Regions from separate parts of the Desulfitobacterium metallireducens DSM 15288 genome, predicted to be linked through region 4. Evidence: riboswitches for the same ligand, from Rfam matches in the RefSeq annotation. Region 4 holds a riboswitch; each other region holds the start of a gene.
What was found. Region 4 has a riboswitch for S-adenosylmethionine ahead of metA (homoserine O-acetyltransferase MetA). Riboswitches for the same ligand answer to the same signal wherever they lie in the genome.

Region 1 (4,606 bases), 1.4 Mb from region 4:
AAAAGCACGTGCTGCATTGGTAGGGTCATTCGGAATGCTGACCGATGCTCCGTCTTTCACTTCAGCTAGGGATTTATATTTCTTTGAATAAATGCCCATGGGTGCTGTTGGAACTGAAATTAAAGCGGTTAAATCCATTTTATTTTCTTTTTCAAAGTTTTCTAGGTAAATCGTGTGCTGAAAAAGATTGGCTTGGATATCGCCATTATTCAACGCTTTATTGGGTTGGATATAATCGCTAAACTCAACAACTTTCACGGTATAGCCCAATTTTTCTAAACCCGGTTTTATGGCCTTGGTGACCATGTCACTATAGGGACCTGCAGTCGCTCCAAATTTGATTTCTTTGGCTGCTGTGGTTGTCTGTTGTCCAGCAGTCTTGCTCGTGCCGCAACCGGCTAGAACTCCTACGGCTAAAATGACTGTTAATACGGCTAACCATTTTTTCATGAAATTTCCCTCTTTCTGTTATTTCCTTTTATCTACAACTTTGGCAATAAAATCACCAGCAAATTGGATAACTTGAACTAAAACAATTAAAATCACAACGGTAGCAATCATGATGGTGTTATCATAGCGATAATATCCGAAGCGAATGGCCAAATCACCGATTCCGCCACCCCCAACTGTCCCGGCCATGGCTGAAAAACCAATTAAACTAATCAGCGTTAAGGTGACACCTGAGATAATCCCTGATCGCGCTTCGAGGAGCAGTACCTCCTTGATGATCATCCAGGGAGTTGCTCCCACAGCAATCGCAGCCTCAATGACGCCTTTATCAATCTCACGTAAGGAGGATTCTACGATACGTCCAAAAAAAGGAATGGCTGCAACCGATAAGGAAACGCTAGCTGCTGTCGGACCAATGGTTGTACCCACGAGAAATTCGGTTAAGGGTATAAGTGCGACCAGTAAAATGATGAATGGAATGGACCGCACCATATTAACAACAAAACCTAAAATATTCTGGACGGTCCGATTTTCCATAAATAATCCTTGGTCAGTAATATAGAGAAGGATTCCAATGGGCAAGCCAATCAAAATCGCAATAAATAAGGAAATGGAAATCATATAAATGGTTTGGATAAACGCTGCGTTAATATCTGGGATAAGTTCGAGAAAATGATTAAACTCAAAGCCCATTGTGTAACACCTCCACTTTCACTTCACGGCTTTCAATATACTGGAGGGCCCTCGCAATTTCTTCCTTTTGCCCTTTTAGTTCCATAATAAAGATGCCCAGCGGTAACTCTTGAATATATTCAATGGAACCATGCAGAAAGTTCCCTTTGACGTTAAATTTTTGGAGCGTATCGGAAATGATTCCCTCTCCAGCCACATCCCCCTTGAAGGTTATTTTAACCAGAGGGCCTTTACAGCTCTTTAAAATAACCTCGGGTATTTCAAAGGAAACAACACTGGCGATAAATTCTTGGGTCAGTACTGCTTGCGGACTGGCAAACAGATCATAGACAGAGCCTTCTTCGATAACTCTTCCGTCTTGCATGATGGCCATTCGGTTACAAATTTCCTTCACCACGTTCATTTCGTGCGTAATCAAAACAATTGTGATATTAAATTCCTTATTGATTCTTTTGAGTAAACTTAAGATGGACTTTGTCGTCGTTGGATCTAAGGCCGAAGTCGCTTCATCGCATAGAAGGACGGTTGGATTATTTGCAAGGGCCCGAGCGATCGCTACTCTTTGTTTTTGCCCGCCGCTTAACTGTGCAGGATAGACATCTCTTTTCTCGGCAAGACCGACCAATTCAAGCAGTTTTTCCACTCTCTCTTTGATTTTGGCAGTCGGTACCTTAGCCGCTTTCAGGGAAAATGCGACATTCTCAAACACCGTTTTTTGGCTGATTAAATAGAAATGTTGAAAAATCATGCCTATTTTTAATCGGGCTTGACGTAGATCTTCGCTTTTTAAACAGGTTAGATCCTTCCCATCTACAGTGATTCTCCCCGAGGTTGGCTTTTCTAACAGATTGATGCAACGAAGTAAGGAACTTTTTCCCGCCCCTGAGTAACCTACAATACCAAAAATTTCACCTTCTTGAATAGTTAAGGACACACTATCGACAGCACTCACGGTTCCGCTTTTTGTATCATAAACCTTTGAAAGATTACGAATTTCGATCATATCATTCCCTCCTTATTTCTCAGTAATATTCAAAAATGCCTCTTTCAAACTGAAAGAGGCATCGAAAAATAACAGTGTTTCGACTTATCTTTCAGAATGTTAGTCATTCTGCAGGAATTGGCACCTTCCCCTAAGGGGGTTGCCGGACGTCATCGGGCCAGACCCTCGGTCACTCTGGATAAGCATAATTGCATATTCATTTGTGAATTAAATACTAAGTAATCCTATGTACTTTATATAATTAACAGTGATTGAAATTATACTATTACATAACAGACGTTTTGTCAACAGATTTCTTTCATATCTTCTACCGGCTTGTGGCTACATTTCCCAATCGTTCCACCTGCTCTCTCAACCCAAAAACGATGAGAACATCGTCTGCAGAAATCTGTTCTGTTGCACTAGGATTACTCAAAACCTGATCACCGCGAATGATCGCGAGAATCGTTGCCCCTGTGTTCTGTTTAATCTTGCTCTCCCCAAGGGTGAGGCCATTCAGTTGGGATCCTTGTTCAACCTGAATTTCTTCAATTTCGATTTGAATATTGTGATCATGTACGACTGTGTCCAGGTAATCAATACTCATCGGCTTCATGATCGCTAGAGCCATCCGCCGACCGCTGAGAATGGCCGGAGAAATCACTCGATCTGCTCCCGCTCGATAAAGTTTCGCTTCAGATTCCAACTTATCTACCCGGGCAACGACTTGAATCTGAGGATTTAAACCTTTAGCCGTCAGAGTAACAAAAACATTGAGAGCATCTTCGGGCAGAGCCGTAATTAAGCCCCGGGCATGTTCAATTCCAGCCCTTTTAAGAATCTCATCCTGAGTAGCATCGCCTGGAATCACTAAAAACCCCTGCTTAAGATATTCTTGGACTAACTCTTCTCTTTGTTCGATGATGACAACCATGGTTTTATCTTCTGTAAGGTACTTGGCTACCTGTTGCCCAACCCGTCCTGCTCCGCAAATAATGATGTGATCTTTTAGCTGTGACATTTTCTTTTCCCTCTTTCGTTTCCCGTACACATCCGCCAAATGACCTTCGATGATAAAGCCCATCATACGTCCCACAAAATAAACGCTCACCGCGACCCCGCCAAGCATCAATACAAGCAGGATAACTTGCCCTGCTCGAGACTGAACTTGAATATCGCCAAACCCCACAGTTGTTAACGTTTCAGCCGTCAGAAAGAGTGCCTGCCAAGCACTTAGATGCTCAGACAACATTAGTCCAAACATCCCCACCAACAGGACCAGAGTTATAGCGAAAAATGTTGTTCTGAAATGTTTATACATTCTATAGTCCCTTTCAAGTAAAATACCTAATAAAAAATGCGTTGGCGAGAGACCTTTATGCTTTGCTTCTCAACCCACGCATTAAAATATTCAATTGAATTTACATTTTAGACATATTTTGTCCATAGAAAATCTCAGACATTTCTTTTTTTAGACGTTGCTTGATCTTTCGTTTTTCTCCAATAGAAAGTTCTTTTTTTGCTGTTCCAAAGAGATAATTATCCAGGTCAAAATCCTTTAGCAGCATTTTCGTATGGAAGATTTTTTCCTGATACACATTAACATCAATCATCTGATAAAGATCTCTTGTTTTATAATTGATATAATTTTGAATTGAATTGATTTTATGATCGATAAATATTTTTCTGCCATTAATATCTCGTGTGAATCCTCGAACACGGTAATCCACGGTAACTATATCCGAACAAAAGCTTGTCATAAGATAGTTGAGTGCCTTCAGTGGTGAGATTTCTCCACATGTCGACACGTCTATGTCTGCGCGAAAGGTACTGATCCCCCCATGAGGATGACTTTCAGGATAGGTATGCACCGTAATATGACTTTTGTCTAGATGAGCTACGACCGCTTCAGGAAGGGGTTTCACATTTTCAGTTACCATCGGCTCAAAGGGCTCATCATCTGGTGGTTTACCGGGTTCCACGTGTTCCTCAGCAATAAGCATCGTTACGCTAGCCCCTTGGGGATCATAATCTTGTTGGGCAATGTTAAGTATATTCGCGCCGATGATTCGAGCGACTTCAGTTAGAATATTCGTCAGTCTTTCCGCATTATATTCTTCGTCAATATACTCAATATAAGCATCCCGATGTTCTGGGGTTTTAGCATAACAAATATCATACATATTAAAGCTTAACGTTTTCGTCAAATTATTAAAACCATAAAGCTTTAACTTTTTTAGTGGTTTTACGTTCATCGTACTCCTCCATGCTGTCTGATCTATACTCTATGTTTTAGCTAACTTAATTATACCTTTTGTATATAATAATAACTACCTATCATGAAACCTGGATTGGAAAATATACAAAAAATATCGTTCCAGCGGGTCCGCTCTCTACTTCAATTTTACCCTTGTGACGCTCGATGATACTATAGCTTGAAGCGAGTCCTAGCCCCGTGCCATTCTCCTTGGTTGTAAAAAA
Region 2 (4,606 bases), 950 kb from region 4:
ATTCGTGACGATATTCAGAAGCGGGAAGAAGCACAAAGCTATCTTGAATCATGCTCCACTATAACGCCAAAATCTTAAGATTTACTTACTTATAGAAAGGAAATGGGGGTAAAATGGGTAATATTACACAGATATTTAGCATGCTTAATGATCAACTTCTAAAAATGAATTGGCTTTCTGATCTTATTAAGTTGTTGGTCGAAAACGTCTTTGGGTTATCGATAAGCGATCAAATCGGGGGGAGTCTCCACTTTTTTATCTATGATACGATAAAGATCTTCATTCTTTTGTCGGTCTTAATCTTCGTTATTTCGTATATTCAAAGTTACTTCCCTCCAGAAAGAACCAAGAAGATTCTTGGTGGAATCAAAGGGATAAAAGGAAATATTTTAGGAGCATTGCTTGGGACGATCACTCCGTTTTGCAGTTGTTCAAGTATCCCGATTTTTATCGGTTTTACCGCAGCAGGGCTTCCCTTAGGAATCACATTTTCATTTCTAATCTCCTCACCCATGGTTGATATTGCTTCATTATTGATTCTAATGTCCTTTTTTGGAGCTAAAATTGCTATTGCTTATGTCGTTTTCGGGTTGCTGTTAGCTGTTGTAGGAGGAACATTAATCGATAAACTTGGACTTGAAGATCAAGTTCAAGGATATGTTCGACAGATTGAAAATACGGAGAGCGTCGAACTTGAGATGACTCGCCAAGAGAGAATTTCATTTGCTAAAGAGCAGGTTGTAGATATTATTCATCGGGTATGGCTTTATATTCTCATCGGTGTGGGAATTGGGGCGGCTATTCACAACTGGATTCCTCAATCGGTGATTGAAACAGTCATCGGAAACAATAACCCCTTTGCTGTTCTTTTGGCGACTGCTGTAGGGATTCCCATGTATGCAGATATTTTTGGAACGATCCCGATTGCTGAAGCTCTTATTGGTAAGGGAGTGGGTATCGGAACGGTACTTTCCTTCATGATGGCTGTTACGGTTCTGTCACTTCCGTCGTTAATTATGCTGAGTAAAGTGATCAAACCCAAGTTATTGGGAATTTTTGTGGCGATTGTATCCACTGGGATTATTTTAATTGGATACTTATTTAATGCATCTCAGGGTTTCTTTGTGTAATCATTATAAATTGTGGAGTCTAAATGAAAGGGGATAGGAAAATGAAAGTGAAGATTTTAGGGACGGGTTGTTCGAAATGTAAAAAGCTTGAAGAAATAGCGCGTGAGGCAGTTGCAGATCTTGGGATTGACGCAGAGGTTGAAAAAGTAGAAGATATCGCAAAAATCATGTCCTATGGGGTTATGAGTACTCCTGCTTTAGTGATTAACGAAAAGGTAAAATTAGCCGGGAAGGTTCCTAATAAACAACAAGTAATTGAGCTCTTACAAACCGAACTAAGTTGAGGAAAGCGGAAGGGTTAAATGATTTAAGCTTTCCTTCCAATACCCCAGCGAAAGATATCATGTCCGAATGTTCCGGATTGCTCCATGATAAGGCCTGAAGCTTCAATAAGCTTATGCGGTTCGCGTGTTAATTGACATCCACTGGCGATTTTAGGCCAGACGGTATTCGTTGCTTTGAACAGAGTAGCCATACTTTTTTCTTCTGGCAGTACATGATCCATGAAAATAAAGAGGCCGCCTGGCTTTAGCACGCGTAGTACTTCATTTATGGCTTTGTCAAGGTTTTTCACACTGCAGAATACCAGAGTTTCAACTACAGTATCAAAAGATTCAGGAGCAAAGGGAAGATTCTCCGCCTGCCCTTCAAAAAATTCTAAAGGCAGGCCAGTTTTTATTTTAATCGGAGAAGTTTTCGTATCTAAAGCAGAAATATGTTGAACAGTAGACAGGTTATAATAGGGGAAGTTCACTCCAGTTCCATAACCGATTTCAAGTACATCTCCAAAAGCCTGAGGGATAATATTTTTCCTGATTTTTGTCAGCCCGCTTTTCTCAAAGGGCGACATAAAGATATCATATATGTTCATCAGAAACACTCCAATCTAGACTAAACAATGCTTTAGGCATAATAATTCGAATTATAACACTTTTGAGTGAGGATAGTTGACAGATTGAAGTTTACTTGCTATTCTTAGAATAAAATTTTTTAATTTAGAGTTATTTTAAAGTGTTCTAGAAAATTTAATAAACTCTTATCCGGAGTGGTGGAGGGACTGGCCCGATGAAACCCGGCAACCAGCTTGTAGTACCCTGTAACAGGGACATTTGAGTATGGTGCTAATTCCTGCAGAAGATATCTTCTGACAGATAAGAGGAGTTACAATATGATTTTGTAAGCCTCTTCGCTATTGGAAGGGGCTTTTTTCATATCAGTGAAGTATCAGAGAATCTGAATAGATATTTTGAAGCAATGAAATGAGGAGTAACGATGATGACACGATTTGAAGAAGAGTTAGGTAAACGTATTTTGATTATCGATGGTGCGATGGGAACGATGTTGCAACGGGCAAACCTCACAGTTAAAGATTTTGGCGGAGAGGAATATGAGGGATGTAACGAAATCCTGACGTTAACTCGGCCGGAGGTGATCCGTTCCGTTCATGAAGCTTATCTCGAAGCCGGAGCGGATTTAATCGAAACGAATACGTTTGGGGCAACAACTGTTGTCTTAGCTGAGTATAACCTTGCTGACCGGGATCAGGAGCTTAATCGGGAGTCCGCGAAAATAGCTCGTGAGGCGGCAGATCGTTATTCCACCCCTCAAAAGCCGCGTTTTGTGGCAGGTTCCATGGGACCGACGACAAAGAGCCTTTCCTTAACTGGCGGCGTAACCTTTGAGGAATTAGAAGAAGCCTACTATCGTCAGGCTGTGATTCTAATTGAAGGGGGAGTCGATGTCCTTTTAGTCGAGACAGCACAAGACACCCTTAATGTCAAAGCGGCGGGGTCGGGGATCCAAAGAGCTTTTGCTGATCAGGGATTGGAGCTTCCCGTCATGGTTTCGGGTACGATTGAACCGATGGGGACGACTTTGGCGGGACAAAATATTGAAGCTTTTTATGTTTCCATTGCTCACTTGCATCCAATCTCTGTGGGGCTTAACTGCGCTACAGGTCCGGAGTTTATGCGGGATCATATTCGGTCACTTGCGCAGATTGCGGACTGCGGCGTGAGTTGTTATCCGAATGCTGGTTTACCCGATGAAGATGGACATTATCATGAGGAACCGGAAGGTTTAGCCCATAAGATGGTCGGATTCGCAGAAAAGGGGTGGTTGAATATTGCAGGGGGGTGTTGTGGCACAACGCCCGAACATGTCCGTGCTTTGACTAAGGCTTTGCAGGGATATTCACCTCGCCCCATTGAAGCCCATCATCTTAGTGCTGTTTCGGGTTTGGAGCCGGTCTATGCCGAAGACGAAAATCGGCCACTCATCGTGGGTGAACGGACAAATGTAATCGGTTCGAAAAAGTTCAGGGATCTAATCGCTGACGGTCATTTTGAAGAAGCCTCGGAGATCGCTCGGGCCCAGGTTAAGAAGAATGCTCAAGTTATTGACGTTTGCTTGGCGAATCCGGATCGAGATGAGTATGCGGACATGGCGGAATTTCTTCCATATGTAGTCAAGAAAGTGAAAGCGCCCTTGATGATCGATTCCACGGATCCGAAGGTGATTGAGTTAGGACTTAAGCGTTCCCAAGGTAAAGCCATTATCAACTCAATCAATCTCGAAGAGGGGTTGACCCGCTTTAATGAAGTCGTTCCTCTTTTAAGGACTTACGGGGCAGCGGTTGTCGTCGGTACGATTGATGAGCAGGGGATGGCCATTACGAAGGAAAAGAAATTAGAAGTGGCTAAACGATCTTACGACGTTTTAACCGAGAAGGGTGTCCCAGCAGAAGATATTATTTTTGATCCGCTAACGTTTCCGGTCGCGACAGGCGATGAAACGTATATTGGCTCGGCACGCGAAACCGTCGAAGGGATTCGGCTAATCAAGCAAGCGTTTCCCCAATGCAAAACAATCCTTGGTGTAAGTAATGTTTCCTTTGGTTTACCGGCAGCTGGTCGGGAAGTCTTAAATGCTGTTTTCTTATATCATACGACGAAGGCGGGCTTGGATTACGCCATTGTGAATGCTGAAAAGCTGGTTCGTTTTGCTTCCCTTTCAGAGGAGGAAAAGAAACTTGCCGATGATCTTCTTTTTGAGACGAATGAAGAAACGGTCAGCCGTTTCGCTGAATTTTATAGGAACAAAACGGTTCAATCCAAGGTGACGGAACAAAAAAACTTAAGCTTAGAGGAACGTCTTGGACAATACGTTATTGAAGGGTCAAAAGAGGGGCTTTTTAAGGACTTGGAAGAAGGACTTCAAAAATACGGGGCTTTGGAACTCATCAATGGACCATTGATGAAAGGAATGGGGGAAGTCGGTCGTCTCTTTAACGCGAATCAACTGATTGTCGCTGAAGTCTTACAAAGCGCAGAGGTGATGAAAGCCGCTGTAACCTATCTCGAACCTTACCTCGAGAAAAAGGATGCAGCAGTTAAGGGCAAGATCCTTTTGGCCACAGTTAAAGGGGATGTCCATGATATTGGCAAAAATCTTTTGGAAATTATTTTATCCAACAA
Region 3 (4,606 bases), 1.1 Mb from region 4:
ATAATCGTTGTAGACTTGGATCTGGAGATCAATACCTTCTTTAGCTAATTCCGGTTTGATATGCTCAAGAATTTCGGCATGGGGTTTCGGAGTTGCCCCGACTTTGAGCACGACGGGTTTGTTGGAATTAGCGGTATTTCCTGTAGCGGCATTGTTAGCCGTGTTATTGCCACAACCGGTGACCAGTAATGAGAGGGAGACAAGTGAGCCAAGGACGAGAGTTGCTAGACGACGCTTTGATTTAAACATGTTTATACCTCCTCAAATCTAATCATTATTGAGTTATTTATGGATTCGCTTAGTTTATATCCAAGCTCTTTAATTAACGGGCCCATCAACTAAAGAAGCTCGATTATCAGATTAGTGATTGGCTAATTTACGGGCAAAAACGGTACCGATTGATTGGATACCTTGAACGATAAGCACAAGTAGTGCAACGGTAATTAACATAATATCGGTTCGAAAACGATTGTAGCCGTAATCGATCGCCAAGGCTCCCAATCCGCCGCCGCCGACCGCGCCAGCCATGGCTGTATAGCCAATCACGCTGATGGTGGTAATGGCGAATCCGAGAATCAGAGAAGCCGTGGCTTCAGGGAGTAGAACCTTGCGAATAATCTGCCAAGGAGAGGCACCCATTGACAATGCCGCTTCAATCACACCATAAGGAACTTCTTTTAAGGAGCTTTCGACCATGCGGGCGACAAAGGGTGCTGATGAAATGACCAGCGGAACAATCGCTGCCGTTGTGCCAATAGATGTTCCTACAATTTTACGCGTGAAGGGAATGAGGAATACGAGTAGAATAATAAACGGAGCGGAACGAAAAATATTAACAACCGTTCCTAAAGTTCTCTCAACCCATGGATTAGGAAGAATGTGTTCCTGCGAAGAAATGACAAGAATTACGCCAAGTGGAACACCGATAATATAGGCAAGTATGGTTGAAACGATAACCATGTACAGAGTTTCGCCAAGAGCTGGGGTAAGAATATGAATCATGTTCGGCCAGTAATTTGGGGTTGAAAGAATGGACCAATCAAATCCCATTTTGGACCACCTCCATTTTTAACCCGCGTTCGGAGAGATACGCGTGGGCTTTAGAAAGCTGTTCCGTCGAACCTTGGAGTTCAAGCGTGAGTGTGCCGAACAGTGTTGAGCGTAGGTGGTCAATACTTCCATACAAAATATTGGCGCGTACGTCACAGCCTTTCATCAAATCGGCGATGATAGGGTCTGAGGCACGGGAACCCAGAAAATGAATTCGAACAATCTCAGAATCAGGGTGAGCTGCAAGTTCGCGGAGAAGATCACTCGGCAACTCATTGGGGAAGATGCTAGAAATGAATTCTTTGGCAATCGCGGATTGAGGTTGAATAAAGACTTGTTCGACAGGACCGTATTCCACGATTTTTGAAGCATCGATGACTGCGACATCAGTACAGATTTCTTTAATAACCTTCATCTCATGGGTAATCATGACAATCGTCAGCCCCAACTGTTGGTTAATCTCTCGCAAAAGGTTAAGGATCGAGACCGTCGTTTGCGGGTCTAGCGCTGAAGTCGCTTCATCACAGAGAAGAACTTTCGGTCGGGTTGCAAGAGCACGGGCAATTCCAACCCGCTGCTTCTGGCCGCCGCTTAATTGAGAAGGATAGACATCCGCTTTATCTTCAAGACCGACGAGCGGGAGAAGATCTTTGACTCGTTTTTCAATATCATTCTTCTTATATCCGGCAATTTCTAAGGGAAAGGCAATATTTTCTGCAACAGTTCGTGATTGAAGTAAATGAAAGTGTTGAAAAATCATCCCAATTGTTTGACGTGCATCGCGAAGTCCTTTGCCGGAAAGCTTCGTAATATCTTGACCATCGATCAAAATTTGACCGCTGGTCGCTTCTTCCAAGCGATTTAGGCAACGAACAAGGGTGCTTTTTCCTGCACCACTCAGGCCAATGATTCCGTAAATGGCTCCACGTGGGATATCCAGAGAGATATCTTCGAGAGCGATGACATTTCCCTTATGGGAAGTGTAGGTTTTGCTTAAATGCTCAATGTTAATCAATGATTTCCCTCCCTCTGGGCATAACAAAAAACTTCACGGAGGAATCCCGCAAAGCTGCTTTCGGATTTCCTCTCATCTCCCAGTTATTCCTGCAGGATTTAGCACCGTGCATCACTGCCGGTTGCCGGGTTTCATCGGGCCAGTCCCTCCACCTACTCTGGATAAGAGTTTTATTTAATTATGAGCAATTCCTTAGGAATCACTCTTAAAATTAAGATAACGTTATTTTACACATAAAATCGGAAATGTGCAAGTGTTTTTTATTCAAATGAATTAACATCCTTGACAACACCTCAATACTTTAATAAATTAAAGTGGAGAAGAATAAGGAGATGATGTCTCGTGGACGAAGTTAAGAAAACATTTCAAGAGGATAAACAGGTTGAGGCTGGGGAGTCTTTAGAAGGAGTTGACCGCCGTCTGCGCGATCCTTTAAGTGACGAACTTTTCGAAGCCATTCTCTTATTAAAAGATAAGGAAGAATGCTATCGATTTTTTCAGGATATCGCGACAATTTCGGAGATTAAAGCACTCGCTCAACGGTTAGAGGTAGCAAAACTTCTTGAAAAAAATGTGACCTATACGACGATTGCCCATAAAACAGGGGCAAGTACTGCGACGATTAGCCGAGTTAAACGGTGTTTGTATTTTGGTGCCGATGGCTATCAACTGATTCTAAAAAGATTAGCAAAAAAGGAGAAAGTAAAATGAATCGTTCTTCCTTAGGATTAAGAATACCCACAGGAATGAGAGACCTTTTGCCAGAAGAAATGGCAGTACAAGATCAATTAGAAGGCGAAATCGTTTCCTTATTTAAATTATGGGCCTATCAAAAAGTTGCGACACCATCATTAGAATACGGTGCGTGTTTGCAACCTGATGAAGAAAAGGAAGACCTTTTTTATAAATTCTTTGATCGGCAAGGTCATGTCCTTGTTCTGCGTCCAGAACTCACGACGCCCATTGCCCGGATGGTCAGTTCAAGGTTAAAAGGTTCAGAGCTGCCCCTCAGATTATGTTATTCAAGCGATGTTTATCGGACCGAATCGAATCGTCATCAGGAATTCAGGCAAGCTGGAGTCGAGCTCATTGGGTCTGGTGATCCCTTAGCTGATGCTGAGGTTATCGCCTTAGCCATCGAGTCTTTGCGAAAATTCGGGTTGAAGGATTTTCAATTTAATCTTGGGCATATGGGAATCTTTTCAGGAATCATGGATGAATTAAAGATCGACACTGAGTTCCGGTTAAAATACGAAGAACGATTAGCCCATAAGGATTTGGTGGGGATTGAAAGAATCGTAGAAAAAAGCAAATTCTCTGATTCGGCGAAGAGAATTCTTTTAAGGATTCCTCATTTCCATGGCCAAGCAGAGATGCTAGAGGAAGTTCTAGACTGGAGTCAAAGTCTATCGTTACAGGAGGCAGTGGCCTCGTTAAGAAAGGTTTACGAATACTTAAAAGATTTTAATGTCCAAGAGTATGTGGCTTTGGACCTAGGAATTCTTCGTGGCTTTTCCTATTATACCGGAGTTATTTTCGAAGGGTATGTGCGTGATATTGGCTACCCTATTGTTGAAGGCGGGCGCTATGATGCGCTTTATGGCGAATTTGGCTATGCATTACCCGCAACGGGTTTTGCTATGAATCTTGGAGCTTTAGCGGAGCGGATGAGTCCCCAAACGAAACCGTGTCCAGAGGTTTTAGTCTATGGTGAAGATGTTTCACAGGTTATTCAAGCGGTCCAAAAACTCCGCGGAAAAGGTGTGCAGGCTGAGATGGGTATCGCAAATTTAAGCGCAGCTGAAGTTGAAATGATCGCAAAACGTAAAGGCATTGCTCAGGTTAAGCGAATAGAATAGTCTAGGATAAAACAGAGATAACATCACTCCGAAGAAATGAAAGGAGTAATTTAATGCATAAATTAGCCGTTCTCACCGGAGGAGGAGATTGCCCAGGACTCAATGCCGTAATACGGGCGATCGTAAAAAGCAGTTATCAAGAGGGCATCGAAGTGATTGGGATTCGGGATGGGTTTCGGGGTGCAGTTGAAGAAGATTACAAATTGTTGAAGTTGTCCAATGTTTCCGGTATTCTCCCGCGTGGTGGGACACTTTTAGGGACCACAAACCGTGATAATCCCTTCGCTTACCCAACCTTAGTTGAGGGTCAGCTCCAAATTGTTGATCGATCAGAAGAGGTTATTTCGCAACTCCAAGGGATTGGGGTTGAAGCCCTCTTGGCTATTGGCGGAGATGGAAGTTTAAGTATTGCCTTAGAGTTTGCTAAACAGGGTCTTCCCGTCATCGGAATTCCTAAGACGATTGATAATGATCTTATGGCGACAGATGTCACCTTCGGGTTCCAAACGGCAGTGTCTACGGCGCAAGAGGCACTCGATCGACTCCATACGACGGCGGAATCGCATCATCGGGTCATGATTTTAGAAGTTATGGGGCGGTATGCAGGCTGGATTGCACTCTATGCTGGAGTCGCAGGAGGAGCGGATGTCATTCTCATTCCTGAGATTCCTTATCAATTATC
Region 4 (4,606 bases):
AGCTCAAATACAGCCACAACCTGGGGTAACTGGAGGTCCCACCCCCAAAATTTACCCCGGGTAATGATCTCTGCAGGATCATCCATGTTACCATAGAGCAAATCAAAAAGGAAAGCATCTCTGTATTGTCGGTTGCTCTCGAGCAGCTCCTCTTGTTTTTGGAGTTCTAAGACACAAGCGACTCGGGCTTGATGAGCCACCGTCTTGATCTGACTATTCTCATCCAATCCCGGCTCGCAAACCAAAAGAAAACCCCATCTTTTCTCCGCATTACTGAGTTCACAAACAAGAACTTCAACCTCCTGCTCCCCTATGAAGATTTTAGTTCGATCTGGAATGGGTACAACCATCGCCATTTTGAGCAGTTTCCCTTGGCTAAAATCCTCGTTAGAGATTGTGGAGACAAGCACACGATGAGAGGGATTAATAATGAGTACTTCTTTTTTCAAAAACGTTGATATGTGTTGAGCTAGTTCCCTTAGTCCACCACCCGATACGAGCTTATCTAATAGTTCATTCTGAAAATTTAGCAGCTCATCCATTATCCTAAATCTCCTCTTCTTTATTAGAAAGAATATTTGAGCCATCTCACTAAGATTAACTCTATTATACTCATGAAAATGGAAATAGCCAGTACTTAAGAGTACTGGCTATTGCTCTAAGGATATCTGATTATTTTGCGACTTCAACATTCCCCTCAAGTCCTATTTCTGAAGCGACCTTTTTCATTCCTTCGATGGTCTGCTCAATAACATAATCCAACTCCATATTCAGCATGGAAGCTCCATTTTCGATGACCTCACGGTTAACCCCTTCGGCGAAGCTCTTCTGCTTCCATTTCTTTTTAACGGATTTTACGGTTAAATCAAAAAGGCTCTTGCTCGGTCTAAGCAACGCCGTTGCTGAAATAAGCCCGGTCAGTTCATCAATCGTATAAAGAACTTTTTCTTGAGGTGTAATCGGTTCAACATCACTGCAAAGCTTATAGCCATGACTTTCAATTGCCCGAATGAAGGACTCTGGCCACTTTCTCGGTTCAAGAATAGTCCTCGTTTTATGACAATGCTCTTCCGGATACATCTCGAAATCGATATCATGTAATAAGCCGATGATTCCCCACTCTTCAACGTCTTCCTTAAGCAAAGCTGCAAAATGACGCATAACGGCTTCAACGGTCATCGCATGTTTGATGAGACTCTCACTTTTGACATATTCGTGGAGAAGCTGTTCTGCAGCTACTCGGTCATGCCCCTGCTCTAGTGGCATTAAAATTCCTTCTTTCTTTTATTGCTTATATTATTTGACCTTACTCGATTTCGTTGACATTGTATGGTGTTTCCTGATAGACATAATAATTGAGCCAGTTGGCAAAGAGTAGATTGGAGTGGCTTCGCCATTTGACGATCGGAGGTTGTTTCGGATCATCATCAGGAAAGTAATTCTGCGGGATATTAATAGGAAGACCGCCGGCGACATCCCGGTCATACTCAGCTTTCAAGGTAAGAGGATCGTATTCTGAGTGTCCTGTCACAAAAATTTGACGACCGCCTTTCGTCGCGATCAGATAAACTCCAGACCCCTCAGATTCTGATAAAATCTCTAGCTCTGGAACCTTTTCGATGTCTTCCCTGCGAACTTCTGTATGCCTGGAATGAGGAACATAGAAAATATCATCAAAGCCCCTCATAAGTCTAACATGCTTATGATTAAGCGTATGCGGAAAAACGCCAAACATTTTTGCGTTTAGCGGATACTTCGGCACCCCAAAATGATGGTAGAGCCCTGCCTGCGCCCCCCAACAGATATAGAGGGTTGAATAAACATTGTGTTGGCTCCAGTCCATAATCTTCACGAGTTCAGACCAGAAATCAACCTCTTCAAAGTCCATTTTCTCAATTGGCGCGCCCGTAATAATCATGCCGTCAAATTTTCGATTCTTAATATGATCATAGGTTTCGTAGTATTTAACCAGATATTCTTCCTGTGTATTCTTAAAATTATGGGTTTCAGGATAAAGCAGAGTAATATCAACTTGTAAAGGAGAATTACTCAAAAGCCTTAAAATCTGCGTTTCCGTCACAATTTTATCGGGCATGAGATTTAAAATAACAATGCTGAGCGGACGAATATCTTGGTGAGCTGCTCGCCCCTCATTCATTGCAAAAATGTTTTCTTGGTTTAAGATCCCTAGTGCTGGCAGTCCATCGGGTATATTAATCGGCACAAAACTATCCCCTTTCATTAGTCGAAAAAAATAAAACCTCTTTCATAAGAAAGAGGTTTATTCGCAATACTTCCTCTCTCATCTATCAATGTTTCCATCGCAGGAATTGGCACCGCTGTATTACAAAATACCGGTTGCCGGGTTTCATCGGGCCAGTCCCTCCACCACTCTTGATAAGAAGTTGAATTCATGATTCATATTCAGTTAACCAACGAAACTATACTATAACATTTATAAGTTTTAGTCAACTATTACCCGATAGATCTGCCGTTAGTTTAACTCATGAATGAATAAGCCGCTTCTCAGCTTCGGTTCGAACCAAGTCGACTTGGGTGGCATCAAGAGCCCTGCATCGGAAACGTCAAACAGCTCAACAATTGAAGTGGGATACATCGAAAAAGCCAGCTTCATATCCGTATTCGCTCTTTTTTCGAGTTCTTTAAGTCCTCTGATGCCGCCCACAAAATCTATTCTCTTATCCGTTCGGATGTCTTTTATATTAAGAATAGACGTTAAAACATGATTCTGAAGCAAGGAGACATCGAGTCCTTCAACGGGATCGTTAGACCGGATCTCTTCCTTGGCGGTTAACTTATACCAGGCACCTTCTAAGTATAAACCGAAGGTTGCTTTAGCAGTCGGCTTATAAGGCTCTTGCCCTATTTTCTCAACAGCAAAGGCTTTGGCGACCTCATTTAAGAATTCGTCGGGAGTATACCCATTTAAATCTTTAACCACCCGATTATAATCTAAAATCATCAATTGATCATGAGGGAAAAGCACCGACAGGAAGAAATTGAATTCCTCATCTCCCGTATATCCCGGATTAGCCTCTCTTCGTTTTAAGCCCACCTTCACTGCTGATGCAGCCCGGTGATGGCCATCAGCAATATAGATATTTTGGATATTTTTAAAACCCGTCTCGATGGTTACGATCTCTTTTTCTTGATCGATCTTCCAGACCGCATGTCGAATTCCATCAGGAGCGACAAAATTGTATAAAGGAGTCCCCTGCTTCACCTTATCCACAACATCGTTGATGATTTGTTGAGAGCGATAGGCCAAAAAAATCGGTCCGGTTTGTGCATTACATATATCCACATGGTTGATGCGATCGACTTCTTTATCCTCTCTCGTTTTCTCATGCTTTTTGATGACATTATTAAGGTAATCATCAATTGCTGAACAACCGACTAAACCCGTCTGAGAACGGCCGTTCATCGTTAATTCATAGACATAATAACAATTCTTGCCTTCTTGAACCAAGATTCCTTCTTCTCTCATTTGCTGAAGGATATCTCTTGCTTTTTCATAGACCAATGCATCATAAGGGTTGAAATCCGGAGTAAACTGAGTCTCTGCTCGGTCCACTTTCAAAAAGGATAAGGGCTCTTTTAAAACTTCTGCTAACGCTTCTTCACGATTATAAACATCATAGGGAAGTGCTGCCACTTTACTGGCAACATCCTCGCGCGGTCTTACGGCATTAAAAGGTCTGAACGTAGCCAAAATAACTCCTCCATTTACTTATCTAGCACATCTTACTTAATAACTCTTACCTTCAAAACGCCATCAATTGCTTCCAGTTTTTTAATCATTTGATCCGCGGTCGGGGATTCAATATCGATCATGGTATAGGCCCATTCTCCTCGACTCTTATTGATCATATCGGAAATATTGAAGTTTTCTTTAGCCAATGTCGCGGTAAATTGACCCAGCATATTCGGCGTATTTTTGTGGTTTATAGCAATCCGTCCTGCTTGAGCACATACTCCCATGTCACAAGCCGGATAGTTGACTGAGTTCTTGATATTCCCATTTTCGAGGTAGTCCCTTAACTGGTTCACAGCCATGATTGCACAGTTATCTTCAGATTCATTGGTCGAGGCGCCTAGATGAGGAATCGCGATGACCCCTTCCACATCCACCATCTTAGGAGTGGGGAAATCGGTGATGTAACGACCGACCTTTCCGGTTTTTAAGGCTTCAATCATATCCTCCTCATTAACCAAAGAATCTCTGGAGAAGTTGAGGATTTTAATTCCCTCTTTCATGATATCAAAAGCTTCTTGATTGAACATTCCTTTAGTCGAATCAATTGAAGGTACATGAACCGTAATATAATCACATTCTCTAAAGATCTCGTCGAGAGACTGGGTATGCTTAATATATTTGGAAAGTTTCCAAGCCGCATCCACGGAAATGAAAGGATCATATCCGTAAACTTCCATCTCAAGCTTGTTCGCTGCATTAGCGACTAGAACCCCAATTGCGCCAAGACCAATGACTCCCAGCTTTTTCCCTTTGATTTCCGTTCCAGCAAACTTCGATTTTTTCTTTTCAACAAGTTTAGCAACCTCTGGGTCATCTTTAACCGAAGTT

Region 1: it holds a riboswitch for S-adenosylmethionine, as region 4 does, so the genes downstream of both, DESME_RS07700 (methionine ABC transporter ATP-binding protein) here and metA (homoserine O-acetyltransferase MetA) in region 4, are expected to answer to the same signal.
Region 2: it holds a riboswitch for S-adenosylmethionine, as region 4 does, so the genes downstream of both, metH (methionine synthase) here and metA (homoserine O-acetyltransferase MetA) in region 4, are expected to answer to the same signal.
Region 3: it holds a riboswitch for S-adenosylmethionine, as region 4 does, so the genes downstream of both, DESME_RS04340 (methionine ABC transporter ATP-binding protein) here and metA (homoserine O-acetyltransferase MetA) in region 4, are expected to answer to the same signal.

Annotation. Positions count from the first base shown of each region.
Region 1 is NZ_CP007032.1:1,598,284-1,602,889, forward strand. Features, by position in the region: gene DESME_RS07690 (MetQ/NlpA family ABC transporter substrate-binding protein) at 1-450, opposite strand, end outside; gene DESME_RS07695 (methionine ABC transporter permease) at 469-1,143, opposite strand; gene DESME_RS07700 (methionine ABC transporter ATP-binding protein) at 1,133-2,146, opposite strand; SAM riboswitch class I at 2,228-2,331, opposite strand; gene DESME_RS07705 (potassium channel family protein) at 2,454-3,446, opposite strand; gene speD (adenosylmethionine decarboxylase) at 3,547-4,380, opposite strand; gene DESME_RS07715 (PAS domain-containing sensor histidine kinase) at 4,463-4,606, opposite strand, start outside.
Region 2 is NZ_CP007032.1:739,169-743,774, forward strand. Features, by position in the region: gene DESME_RS03570 (ArsR/SmtB family transcription factor) at 1-78, shown strand, start outside; gene DESME_RS03575 (permease) at 114-1,130, shown strand; gene DESME_RS03580 (thioredoxin family protein) at 1,172-1,414, shown strand; gene DESME_RS03585 (class I SAM-dependent methyltransferase) at 1,438-2,001, opposite strand; SAM riboswitch class I at 2,164-2,288, shown strand; gene metH (methionine synthase) at 2,406-4,606, shown strand, end outside.
Region 3 is NZ_CP007032.1:910,877-915,482, forward strand. Features, by position in the region: gene DESME_RS04330 (MetQ/NlpA family ABC transporter substrate-binding protein) at 1-249, opposite strand, end outside; gene DESME_RS04335 (methionine ABC transporter permease) at 361-1,050, opposite strand; gene DESME_RS04340 (methionine ABC transporter ATP-binding protein) at 1,040-2,065, opposite strand; SAM riboswitch class I at 2,135-2,233, opposite strand; gene DESME_RS04345 (YerC/YecD family TrpR-related protein) at 2,486-2,776, shown strand; gene hisZ (ATP phosphoribosyltransferase regulatory subunit) at 2,773-3,924, shown strand; gene DESME_RS04355 (6-phosphofructokinase) at 3,978-4,606, shown strand, end outside.
Region 4 is NZ_CP007032.1:2,965,142-2,969,747, forward strand. Features, by position in the region: gene DESME_RS14265 (PucR family transcriptional regulator) at 1-542, opposite strand, end outside; gene DESME_RS14270 (HDIG domain-containing metalloprotein) at 673-1,266, opposite strand; gene metA (homoserine O-acetyltransferase MetA) at 1,307-2,224, opposite strand; SAM riboswitch class I at 2,300-2,404, opposite strand; gene DESME_RS14280 (DUF1015 domain-containing protein) at 2,495-3,733, opposite strand; gene DESME_RS14285 (phosphoglycerate dehydrogenase) at 3,766-4,606, opposite strand, start outside.